4 regions of the uncultured Acetobacterium sp. genome follow, and region 3 is predicted to be linked to each of the others. Evidence: riboswitches for the same ligand, from Rfam matches in the RefSeq annotation. Region 3 holds a riboswitch; each other region holds the start of a gene.
The links. A riboswitch is a leader RNA that binds a small molecule or an ion and turns the genes downstream of it on or off. The one in region 3 is predicted to bind cobalamin.
Positions count from the first base shown of each region.

Region 1: linked by a shared signal. The riboswitch ahead of QZ998_RS06975 (energy-coupling factor ABC transporter permease) and the one ahead of thiC (phosphomethylpyrimidine synthase ThiC) in region 3 are both predicted to bind cobalamin.
Region 2: linked by a shared signal. The riboswitch ahead of QZ998_RS07465 (ABC transporter ATP-binding protein) and the one ahead of thiC (phosphomethylpyrimidine synthase ThiC) in region 3 are both predicted to bind cobalamin.
Region 4: linked by a shared signal. The riboswitch ahead of QZ998_RS16190 (hypothetical protein) and the one ahead of thiC (phosphomethylpyrimidine synthase ThiC) in region 3 are both predicted to bind cobalamin.

Region 1 covers NZ_CAKMJU010000034.1:58,114-61,227, reverse strand. The annotation lists gene cbiQ (cobalt ECF transporter T component CbiQ) at 1-428, opposite strand, end outside; gene QZ998_RS06980 (energy-coupling factor ABC transporter substrate-binding protein) at 550-849, opposite strand; gene QZ998_RS06975 (energy-coupling factor ABC transporter permease) at 827-1,582, opposite strand; cobalamin riboswitch at 1,894-2,074, opposite strand; gene QZ998_RS06970 (EAL domain-containing protein) at 2,278-3,114, shown strand, end outside.
Region 2 covers NZ_CAKMJU010000041.1:29,138-32,251, forward strand. The annotation lists gene QZ998_RS07455 (ATP-binding protein) at 1-681, shown strand, start outside; gene QZ998_RS07460 (RloB family protein) at 678-1,334, shown strand; cobalamin riboswitch at 1,401-1,571, shown strand; gene QZ998_RS07465 (ABC transporter ATP-binding protein) at 1,824-3,114, shown strand, end outside.
Region 3 covers NZ_CAKMJU010000015.1:29,061-32,174, reverse strand. The annotation lists gene QZ998_RS02460 (SPFH domain-containing protein) at 1-245, opposite strand, end outside; gene QZ998_RS02455 (NfeD family protein) at 247-717, opposite strand; cobalamin riboswitch at 853-1,035, shown strand; gene thiC (phosphomethylpyrimidine synthase ThiC) at 1,241-2,542, shown strand; gene bzaB (B12 lower ligand biosynthesis ThiC-like protein BzaB) at 2,545-3,114, shown strand, end outside.
Region 4 covers NZ_CAKMJU010000134.1:10,507-13,620, forward strand. The annotation lists gene QZ998_RS16180 (GyrI-like domain-containing protein) at 1-230, opposite strand, end outside; gene QZ998_RS16185 (YafY family protein) at 302-1,204, opposite strand; gene QZ998_RS16190 (hypothetical protein) at 1,293-1,958, opposite strand; cobalamin riboswitch at 2,120-2,305, opposite strand; gene QZ998_RS16195 (ferritin-like domain-containing protein) at 2,538-2,882, shown strand; gene QZ998_RS16200 (family 1 encapsulin nanocompartment shell protein) at 2,911-3,114, shown strand, end outside.

The sequences.
Region 1 (3,114 bases), on a different contig from region 3:
TTTTTCATCACGCCGGCAATCTGCATCACCGGGGTGGTATAAATCAAAAAAAGCATGCAGGAAACGCCTGACATCGCTCTACAAAAAACCAGACTGGCCAGCACCAAGTTGGCGGTGGTGATGCCGATGGTAAACTGGAAAAAATTAAATGCCACTAAATAGTCACCGCCCCCTTTGGAAATGGTGAATAATAATGCCAGCGCTCCGGGGATAATAAAGATCGAATCAAAAATCAGTGTATGGAGATAAATACGTCCGGGAATTTTTGCCCACAGCAGGGTGCAAGCCACCATAACACCAAAAACCCCTGCCATATACAGGGGTTCACTGATAAAAAAGACCGAAAGGAGCATGATTAATGAAACCACTACCTTAACAGTAGGATTGGCATTGCTAAGTTTATTGGTATGCGCAAAACGATCAATCATGGTAGTCTCCTTCTTCGATGCTGTTAATATTGATATCAGTCACCGGGCTTCAGGTTGGTGACAAACTCCCCTACCGACCAATGACCAAGGGGTCAAACCCTTGTTAATCTGTTTTCATTATTTACGCCGATTTCTCGGCCTTTTCATTTTTTCCCGATTTTTTATAAAGATAGAAAAAGCAGATTCCCAACCCGCCAACGCCTAGGATCTGTTGGAAAAGGAATAGGTTTTCTTCCATCTCGCCGGGATCAAACAAGCTTTCAAACCAGGGCACATAATTTTGATCGATTGTGGTGATGGCCGTTCCGGCGGCGTCATCGGCACCCGCAAACTCGGCCTCTGGCAAGGCAATCTGAGGAATAATAATCAGTGCTCCAATTAGCATAACCAGAATGATTTTAGTTGTCAGCGAGAGTTTCATTTGAAATAATCCCCTTTTCTTTATATTGGTAGATGGCATTGACCACCAGTACGGTTAAAATACCTTCGATGATTGCCAGCGGTATCTGGGTAATGGCAAAAATACTTAAAAATTTAGCAACCGATGCCGTCATCCCACCAACCGGATCCGGGAAGGCCAGACCTAACTGGATCGATGTTGTTATATAGGTCACCAGATCAGCGATACAAGCTGCTAAAAAAACGGTTAGTGCTTTGGGGACATTGAGCTTTGACAACCCTTTATAGATTCCGTAAGCAACAAAAGATCCCACTATTGCCATTGAAAAGACATTGGCTCCCAGCGTAGTCAACCCGCCATGAGCCAGCAAAAGCGCCTGAAATAACAGCGCGATGGTACCAACCACAACGGTAGCAAAAGGACCCAGGACAATGGCACCCAAACCGATCCCGGTCATATGCGAGGAACTGCCGGTTACCGAAGGTAATTTAAAAGCTGATAAGGCAAAGGTGAAGGCGGTTGCAATCGCCAATAAAACTTTTTGCTCAGGCTTGTCTTTAAATATTTTTCCGACCTGATATAATCCGAAAGCGATAAACGGCAGTGATAATACCCACCAGAAGACCGCCCAGCCAATCGGCAGAAAGCCTTCCATAATATGCATGGCGTTGACCGGTTGAGCAGCCAAAAGGACCATTAAAAATACAATTCCAACAAATGTCATGTTTCTTTTTGTGTTTTTTGTTCTTTTCATTTTTACCTCCATTTTTTATATCAACCAGTAAAAAAGAGGGCTTCACACAGCCCATTTCAATGGACACACTAAAAGCCGATAGTTTTATGTACTCAAATCAAAGATAACTGCAAGTATTTCTTTGAACGTTCGGATTTGCTAGCTTGCGTAACGCATTCACTGAATCCACTACTGCCCGAAAAAAAAACCTTTCACCCACATTATGATGGGAAAAAAGGTTTTATCATTACACGTTTCCATTCATTCTATCACGCAATATCATAGAATCAACTTTTGTTAATGTTACTAACTTCCCTTTTCCCTGGAAGGACACTTTAGCACATCATTTTAGTAGGTTTCCTGACTTATAGCTTTTATTCTCCTCGCCTTCCCAGACAAAACGTGCCCAGTGACATATTAAGGAGACATAACTAATTACAGTGACCGGATCGTTCTGGATTCTAACCAGATTCCCTCAATGAATTTATTCATCCTAAATGATTTTTTACATCTCTTATTTAATTGTGTTTATATTATAACACGGATATGATAAATGTACAGGTTTTTTTAGGCGCTTTAAGGCTAAAAATTAGCTTCTTTAAATAGTAACTGGTTAAGTATTTATTAAATTTGCACGACTTTCTATCGCAATCAAGCTTGTAAAATGCTACAATAGATCAAATGTCTGTAATCCTTTAAACCGAAGAGGTATTGTGATGGATAAACTTAAATTCAAACGAACTGTGCCTGCTGTATTTGAACGATTAAACGCCGCCGATGATCCTTCCCTGATATTGTATTATCAAAATATTTTAAGCTGCATGCTGGCATCACCGCTATTATTTCTTGGCGCAATTGCGAATGTCATTATCGTTTATTTTTTTTGGTCTGGAAATCTAACCGAGGTGCTGACCAACAGCGCCATTTTTCTGCTGCTTGGCTTAACCTTTGAAACGATTTCCCGAAAAGAATTAAACAGTGATTCATTTGATCACCTGATTTCGCTCTCCCAATCGACCTGTCTGGCTTTTATCGTGATCCGATACTATCACATCATTGGCCCGGCAGTATGGACTGCTGCTTTTGTGATGATCATCCTTGCCATGATGCGACTAAAAATAACAATGCTGTATTATATTACGGCGACAACTTTTATCTGTGGATTATATGTGACCTTTCTCCTGCCTGTTGATGGATTTCGCTTTGCCCCGGTTTATTTTCTGATTCAGAATATTCTGTTCGCTTTCGTGTTCAGCCTGGCTGCTGCGACCTTTCACATGACCCAGCTTCGATATGACAAAGCGATGAAGCGACTAAATGCGGTGATTACTCAGAAAGAAAAAATTGCCGGCCTGTATGAAACGCTAAATCTCACCAAACAAACCCTGGCCACCCAGAATAAAGAGCTCCAGTCGTCCAATGAAGAAATAAGAAAAAACGAAGAGCGCCTTCATTTTCTCGCTTATTACGATGGCTTAACCGAACTCCCCAATCGCAAAATGATTCTGGAGCGCCTGCATCTACTGGTCAATCGATCTGATGATAAGAAGTCA
Region 2 (3,114 bases), on a different contig from region 3:
TGGTTAGATAATAAGTTTATGGTAATCTACCGTGCAGACTCATTAAATCTGATTCGCAAATTCTCAGATCCTCAAAAAAAGTCGGTCTATATTGAAAAGACGATGAACGAGGCTGCAAACTATTTTGGAATCACCTCTAATGCCTTAGGTTATGTAATTGAGGGGGATGAAGCCGAAGCGAAATTGTACTCGCTTTTTAATGGGATTGAGAAAAGTACAGCCATAAAAGCTGAGGTATTTGAATCATATGGCACGATTCGTTTTATTAATATGTTTCCGTTGGTGGTTAACGCCCTCTTGAATGGTGGAACCTTAGTAGTTGATGAGTTTGATGCTTCGATCCATCCAATGGCACTGATGAGTATTATCAATATTTTTCACAACGACGAGATTAACATCAATAACGCACAACTGATTTTTAATACGCATAACCCGATCTTTCTGAATGCCAATCTATTTCGACGGGATGAGATAAAATTTGTCGAAAGAGATGATGATACCCACTGCAGCATTCACTATTCTCTTTCTGATTTTGGTACAACAGGCAAGAACGGTGTTCGTAAGAACGAAGATTATTTAAAAAATTACTTTATCAGCCGCTACGGTGCGATCAAAGACATAGATTTTACGCCAATTTTTGAAAGTCTATTAGATGATACAAAAGAGGATCAGCAGCGATGAAAGAAAATCGAAAATACTACTTTACCGTTGAGGGTGAAACTGAGAAGTGGTATTTACAGTGGTTGCAGGACACTGTAAATGCCGAACCAACTTCAAAGTACAGAAAAATTTCTATTGACTGCCCCATTCAAAAAAATCCATTGAAACGGGCAAAATCACTGGTGAACTTAGGAAAAACTGAGATAACCCATATATTTGACTACGAGAGTAATGAGGAAATTCACACAACCCAGTTTCAAACTACATTGGATCAAATGAAGCAATCGCAATCAGTCGGCAAATCCATTAAATATCTGCTGGGATACAGTAATTTCACATTTGAACTATGGATCGTATTGCACAAAATAAACTGCCAGGGTTGTTTAACTCACCGTAAGCAGTACATCAAATCCATCAATCGAGCATATAGTGAATGCTTCGAAAATCTTGATCAGTATAAGCATGAAGATAATTTCAAGCGAGTTCTCAGTAAGTTGACTTTAGATGATGTAAAAAATGCAATTAAGAGATCAAAGGCTATCATGCAAAATAATGAAGATAACGGGCTTGTCCTACAGCAGTATAAGGGATATCGGTTCTATAAAGAAAATCCTTCTCTTTCTATTTGGTTAGCAATTGAAAAGATATTGCAAGATTGTGGATTATTAGAGTGAGTATTAATAAAAATTTTGTCAAACAGTTGACAAGAGCTTATAAATTCGCTATGATTGACTCAATATAATATGTACACGATTTATGGTGCCTTGTAAAGGAGAATAGGGAATCAGGTGAGAATCCTGGACGAACCCATCACTGTAATGGTTTTGTTTTTGCACATGCCACTGGAAACGGGAAGGCGCAAAAACAGATAAACCAGAGTCAGGAGACCTGCCATAAATTAACGAGTATGAAACGACGGTAAAGTTTCGGCTATCCTTAGGATTAACCTATCGATAGTCGGAGCTTCTTTTTTTGCGCGAAAGCATAAAGCCGTGCGCTGAATTGAAAGAATTAAATATTGTTAAACTCGCTTATAAAATGTTTAATTCTTTCAATTCAGCATAGGGCGTAGCCCGCGACGAAGGTCGCAGCTCAGCGAAAACCGAAGTGCCCGGCTTTAGGCATAAAGCCATCATTCAAAAATTCAATCACGAGGCCACCCAATGAAACCCATCATCCAACTGGATATCAAAACGCTTACCTTTCCTGACGCGTGCGAACCGGCGCTTAAAAACATTAAACTAAATATCAATGAGGGAGAATACATTGCCATTACCGGCGGAGCGGCTTCGGGGAAGTCAGTGTTGCTCCACGCGATTACCTCGGCGGCACCAAAGTTTTACCCCTGTGTGCTAAACGGGACGGTTACGGTAGCCAATCAGGATGTGTCAAGCATTCCGCTCTGCCAAATGGCTGACTATCTGGGCTATATGATGCAGGAACCGCAAAACCAGATGGTCAACCGACGGGTTGCTGATGAGCTGGCCTTTGGGGTGGCCAATCTTAATCTGACCGGGGCAGAAATCGCCAAGCGTGTCAATGTGATCATGGACTTTCTCGGGATCCGGGAGTTCTCAGACCGCACCACGGATGCCTTATCCGGCGGGCAAGCCCAGAAGGTGGTGCTAGGGAGTATCCTGGCGATGAAAACCCCGATCCTGCTGTTGGATCAGCCCACTGCCGAACTGGATCCCAAAACCAGTTCGGAACTGTATCGGCACCTGGGTCAGCTCAACCGGGAGAAAAAGATCACGACCCTGGTCGTCATGGATAAATCTGGCGCGGTTTTAAAAGACGCCCATCGGGTGCTGGTAATGGAAGCCGGTATGGTGAAAGATTTTCTACCGGTTGACGAATATCAGAAAAAATACGGTAATGAAAAAAAGTACCATCGACCCCTACCGTTCATGGTTGATGAAAGTACCGACGTGATTAAGTTAAGCGGCGCGTCGCATTGCTATAAAGGTGGGATAACCGGATGCCAGCCGCTGGATTTCAGTCTTAAAAAAGGCGATTTTACGGCGGTCATCGGTCAGAATGGTTCAGGTAAATCGACCATGCTCAAGCTCATTGAAGGGCTGGTCAAACCAAGTACCGGTAGCGTGGAACTATTCGGGACCGCGGTGACAAAGAAAAATGTCGGTCAACTGCGGCGCCGGATCGGGTTTCTGTTTCAGAATCCCGATGATCAGATCTTTTGCAGCTCCGTCAAAGACGAAATCAGTTATGTTTTAAAAAATAGCAATAGTAGCAATAAGAATCTCAGTCAGCACGAGCAGGAGCAAAAGATTCAGGAAACCCTGACCCTGATCGGACTGGCGGGTCTCGAAGATATCCATCCCCAGCGCTTGAGCCGGGGACAGCGCCAATTGCTGGCGCTGGGTTCGGTCGTTATAAGTGACCCCGAGCTGATCATTGCCGATGAACCGACCTCCGGTTTAAACGCCCCCCAGA
Region 3 (3,114 bases):
GTAACATTGTCCTTGGTAATGACCGGTTGGGGCGGAAAATCTGCTACCCGTTCTTTTAAACTGACTCTCTTCGAAATTCGGTCAATAATTGGAATAGCGATATGAAAGCCGGTTTCCCAGGTGGTATGGTAGGCACCCAGCCGCTCTACCACATAGGCATTGGCCTGGGGAACAATTTTTGCGTTAACAACAATTACCACAACAAAAATAACGAATAATATCAGCAATAAAATAAATCCAAACATCTTAACTCCTCCTGTTTTCTATTTGATTTGAGTCTTGTTCGACCATCTTAACCATGGCTTTAACCCCTTCAATTGCCACAACTTCGACTTCAGCACCGACAGGAATAATCACTTCACCCTTGATATTTCGGGCTGTCCAGGATTTTCCGTCGACTTTAATAGCACCTGATCCCTTGAGATTGTTGATTTCTTCCTCAACAATTCCCCGTTTTTTCAGAATGCGATCAGCATTGGTTGTGATCGTTTTGGGATCCAAGTGTTTTTTTAAGAATGGTTTTGTTCCCAATAACAAACCAACCGAAACCACTAAAAAAAGCGTCATCTGCACCCAGAATGGGGCGCCCAAATACGCGGTAGCCATTGCCACCAGAGAACCGACACAAAACCAGATCGACACCAGCGCACCAGCGGTAACCAATTCAACCAGCAGAAAAACGACAAACAAGACCAACCAGACCAAAATAATATTCATCCGCTCACCTCCCTCATTCACTTGATTTTATTATAACATAGTTTATTGATTTTTTTATCGCGAGTTGTATAATCGACTTTTTTTATTTTTTTCTTGCCTATTTATTTTTATCTGTGTATAATCAAAGGCAAGTAAATAGAAAAGCGAACATATGGTGCCTTAGTAATAAGGAGAATAGGGAATCAGGTGAGAGTCCTGAACGAACCCATCACTGTAAGGGCGGAGCAAACCACAAGAACCACTGTTTTTTTAATGGGAAGGTGTGGCCAAGCGTTAAAACCCCGAGTCAGGAGACCTGCCTATGATTCGATCCTGAATGAACGAAGGTAAAGTTCATGGCTGTTATTGTAAAAAATAGCAGCTGTGGACTTTTTTATTTGCCAAAGTTTCAGTTTTTTGGTGGCCTCAACCCATCAGGTATCTCATTGACCACCCTACCGACCAATTATTAATTGTCGGTACTCAGTCAGTTTTTGAAAGACTGAAACGAACAAGCAATTATTTAAAAATTCAGGAGGAAACGATGACAATTCTGGAAAAAGCACGGGCTGGTGAAATCACCGCAGAAATGATTTATGTGGCACAAAAAGAAGGGATCGATCCCGAACTGATTCGCCAGGGGATGGCCGCTGGTGAAATCGTCATTCTAAAGAGTTCCCGGCCAAATATCAACCCGGTGGCGGTGGGCAAGGGTCTGTTTACCAAGGTCTCAGCCAGCGTCGGCATGTATGAAGCGGATGACACGATCGATGGCGAAATGGCTAAAATCGACCAGGCTGTCAAGGCCGAGGCAGATACGCTGATGGACTTAAGTGTCCGTGGCCCGATTGACGAAATGCGGGAAAAAGTTCTATCCTCGGTGGATCGACCGGTCGGTACCCTACCCCTTTATCAAACCCTGGCTATGGCCCAGGAAAAATATGGTACTGCTTTAGATATGACCGCGGATGACATGTTCGCGATGATCGAAAAGCATGCCTCCGAAGGCGTCAGCTTTTTAGCCCTGCACTGCGGCACCACCATGGACGTAATCAACCGTGCCAAAGAAGAAGGCCGGATTGATCCACTGGTTAGTTATGGGGGCTCCCATCTGATTGGCTGGATGGTTCACAACCATTGTGAGAATCCCTTCTTCACCCAATATAGCCGGGTCCTGGAAATCTGTAAAAAATACGATGTCGTGCTGAGCTTTGCCGACGGCATGCGCCCCGGCTGTATCGCCGATTCCCTTGATGGCGCCCAGGTTCACGAATTGGTGATCCTCGGTGGCCTGGTTAAAAAAGCTCGCGCGGCCGGGGTTCAAGTGATGGTCAAAGGACCAGGCCATGTGCCTCTGGATCAGATCCAGACCACTGTAAAGTTACAAAAACAATTATGCGGCGGAGCTCCCTACTTTGTCTTTGGCTGTCTGCCCACCGATTCCGGTGCTGGCATGGATCACGTCACTGGTGCGATCGGCGGAGCGATCGCCGCCTATTACGGCGCCGACTTCCTCTGCTACGTCACTCCGGCCGAACACATTGGCATGCCAACTGCCAATGATGTGTATCTGGGCGTGATGGCCAGCCGCATTGCCGCCCATGCTGGCGATGTCGGCAAAGGGCATCCGGCTGCCATTGCCTGGGATCTGGAAATGTCCCATGCCCGCCGGGAACTGAATTGGGGCCGGCAGATGGAACTGGCTATCGATACCGAAACCGCTACCAAGGTCTGGAAGGATCGCAGCACCGACTTCGAATCCGAGTGCAGCATGTGCGGCGACTTCTGTGCCATGAAAATTGTCGGCAAGTATTTACGAGACGAAAACCAGGAAGCGAGGAACTAGTCATGACTCAAATGTTAAAAGCCCGTCAGGGTAAAATTACCGAAGAAATGGAAATGGTGGCACTTGCCGAAGGCTTCACGCCCGAATTTATCAGAGCCGGGGTAGCCGCTGGCCGGATCGTCATTCCTAAAAACAAACTGCGAAACCGTTCTAAGATCTGCGGCATTGGCGGCGGACTGGATATCAAAGTCAATGGCCTGATGGGTACCTCCGGCGATCGCGACGACATGGAAATGGAAGTCAAAAAACTAAAAATCATCGAAGCCGCTGGTGCCCACGGTTTTATGGACTTAAGTATGGGTGCCGATATCGATACCATGCGAACCTTGAGTCTAACTAATTCCAATATCGCGGCTGGCTGTGTACCGGTTTATCAGGCCGCCAAAGAAGCCGCTGATAAACGGGGCCTGATGGTCAATATGACCTCTGATGACCTGTTTGAGGTGGTGGAAAAACAATGTCAGGCTGGTATGGACTTTATGGCGGTTCATTCGGCTCTGAATATGGATCTTCTTAAAATATTAAAAAAAACCGGACGTGTTGCCGATATTTGCAGCCGCGGTGGATCCTTA
Region 4 (3,114 bases), on a different contig from region 3:
TCACAGCCAACCACCACGTCATAGTCACCGGCCGCACCATTTTCATAATTGGTATAAAGGCCAATGCACTTCTCATTTTTTCTGCCGGCCAGGGAGGCTTCAATTCCATCCCCGTAAAAACGTTGCCAGGTCGCCCCAATTTTTTCGCCCATTTGGGTATCAGTATTGCTCGTTTGAATTTTAAGGCCTGCTAACTTTTTTTCTTCTAGTTGTACCAGTTCATAATCCATTTGTGTATACCTCTTTTCTATCTTTTTGATAAATCCAGTATACACCGTTTAACCTGACACCTAATGTCATATTAAAGATATTTTCTTAAACTGTTCTCCAATTTTTTCTTAATCGCCTCCCGTAGCCACTGGGGTTCTAACACCTCGGTGGCATCGCCATAGGAAAGAATATATCCTTGCACCCAGTCATCCTCGGGCAAGTAGCTCACTACCAAAAATGACCCGTCTTGATGTTTAGTGATTGAAGCCGGGTCGAATTCATCGTAGATCCGATAAGCCATGGCAGCGTCTATTTTTAGGATTAACCTAATTTGAGAACCGCCTATTTCCGGTTTTTCGAAAACAGGGCCTTCTGGCAGGGTCCGAAAAAAGTCCTCTGATAACTGCCTGAGCTGCCTAATCCGACTGACCTTAAAAAAACGCAGCGCCTCTTTACTTAGACAAAATCCATAAACATACCAGGACTGCCCCTTAAACATGAGCTTTAACGGCTCAATGGTGCGCTCGGTCTTTTGGCCGCTCGCACTGAAGTAGTCAAAGGCAATCTTATTTTTCCCAAGAATGGCATTTTTTAAATCATTGAATTTTTCCCGCTCATCGATACCGCCGCCCCAATGGGAAAAGTCTACCTCAATCCAATCGGCATCCTTTTTTTTAAATAGGGTTGCCAGTTTTCTAAGCACCGGATCTACCTCCGGTCCGTTTAGTACATTCATCCCCTGCAGGGACGCCAGCAGATTGACTTGTTCCTTTTCAGAAAGCAGCGATTTTTTAATCACGTAATTATCAAGCAGCCGAATCCCCCCGCCCTTTCCTTTTTCGGCATAAACGGGAATCCCAGCGGCACCTAAGGCTTCAACATCCCGGTAAATGGTTCGCTGAGATACTTCAAAATAGTCGGCCAATTCTCTGGCGGTTACCTTTTTCTTTTCAAACAGAATATAGACCATTTCCAGCAATCGATTGATCTGCATTGCCCTCATCCTTTGTTATTTTTTCTTCTATTTTAACACAAATTTACCGCAAATTGCACTTCCGTAAAAGATCACAAAATGTTTGCATTCACCCAACATTTGCCATCTTTTCGTCGCCCGTCATCTTTTCCTCTCTGGCAATGCAACCATCAATGCTGCACACTGAGCAATCGCAATAATTATGGAAATCGTCGAAGAGAATCCCAGAAGAACTGTATACTGGACGCATAAGATAGCCTTTGCCCATCTCAAGTCCGATCTTCTGTGAGGTGCTGCCAAAGCTGTCAAAAATAGCCTTGCTATCCTGAATCGCCCAATCCTGGATCAGACCGGGATTCGCTATTCCTACCTGCTTAAGATGATAGTCTTCCCGAATTGCTGCTTTTAAATGCTTCATAGCACCATACATGATTGACAACTTTAGTGACTGCAAGAAATAATGCTCAATATGGTGGAGATTTGTTGGCATTTCACCGATTGTTAGCAAATATAAAAGAACCTGTTCGTGGTCTTTTAATAAATAATGAAGCGTTTTACTCTTATACTTGATCCCATCCATTATGACTAAATATTTTGAGAATACTTCAACTGGACAGGCTTTAATGATCGCCATTGGTTTAATTTGCTTTTTTAAAAGCTCTACCACATTCTGATATTCATCATAAATCGGTGAATCACACGTTACGTTCATTTTTTTCATCAGCATCTGTATATTAACATCAACCGGCAACTCTTTAATCCTAATTTTATCCATGTTTCCCTCTTTCTAGACAAGTTATTTTACAAAAAACTAAAAAAACCTTTTTTCAAAAGGTTTACAAAATGTGCGCCATATTTTGTCCAGATAAGGAAAACACTGCCCCGAATCAGGCCTTTTTCAAATGGTCTCACAATTTGCCGCCTTCTTTGAAGCTTCAAACATCTTAACCATTTAGAAATATCCTGACTTGGCGGGGCTTGTTGCAACAGCCTTCTCGGGTAACCCAATGACCGTCTGCACCCATGATCGCCTTACAGTAGCAAAGAAACTGTTGCGGATTTCCACCGCATTCCTTCTGTCATGGTTTGACTTTATACTAATCGAAAACACATTTTTTAGCAAGGGGTTTATTATGACTAATCAAAGTAATATTTCTATGTTTAACAACGATGTCTCCTTATGGAGTTATCACATTTCATCATCTCTGGATTTTGTTGATGCAATTTCTTTAGTAACACTTAATACCTACCGGAAAACCTAACACTATTTTGTTGATATAACAATATTTGCTGTTAATTCGCAATCAATTGGGTATAAACATTATATACCCGATATTTACAAGGAGGAAATTTTATGGCACAGTATCATGAACCAATTGAATTATTAGACGAAAAAACAATGAATATCACCCGGGCCATCAATAGTTTAAAAGAAGAATTAGAAGCTGTTGATTGGTACAACCAACGCGTGGCAGCAACAAGCGACCCTGAATTAAAAGCGATTATGGCACATAACCGGGACGAAGAAATTGAACACGCCTGCATGGCCATTGAATGGTTAAGACGAAACATGGATAAATGGGACGAAGAATTGCGAACTTACCTGTTTGTCGATGGTTCAATTCTGGAAGCCGAAGAAAGTGAAACGGCACCAGAACCTGCAAGGTCATCCGGTATTCATGTCGGCGATCTAAAATAATATTGAGAATCAATCAAGGAGGAAAATAATGTTAAAAAGAGAAATTGCACCCTTAACGCAACTCGCCTGGAGTGAAATTGATGGCAGAGCCGAAGCCGTATTAAAAAGTCGGTTAACGGCAAGAAAAGCTGTCACCGTAAATGGACCAAAAGGTCTTGACTTTACAAGCGTATCAGAAGGTCGATTAGAACTGATCGACGACGATGAAAATCTCGTGAAAACTGGTGTTTTC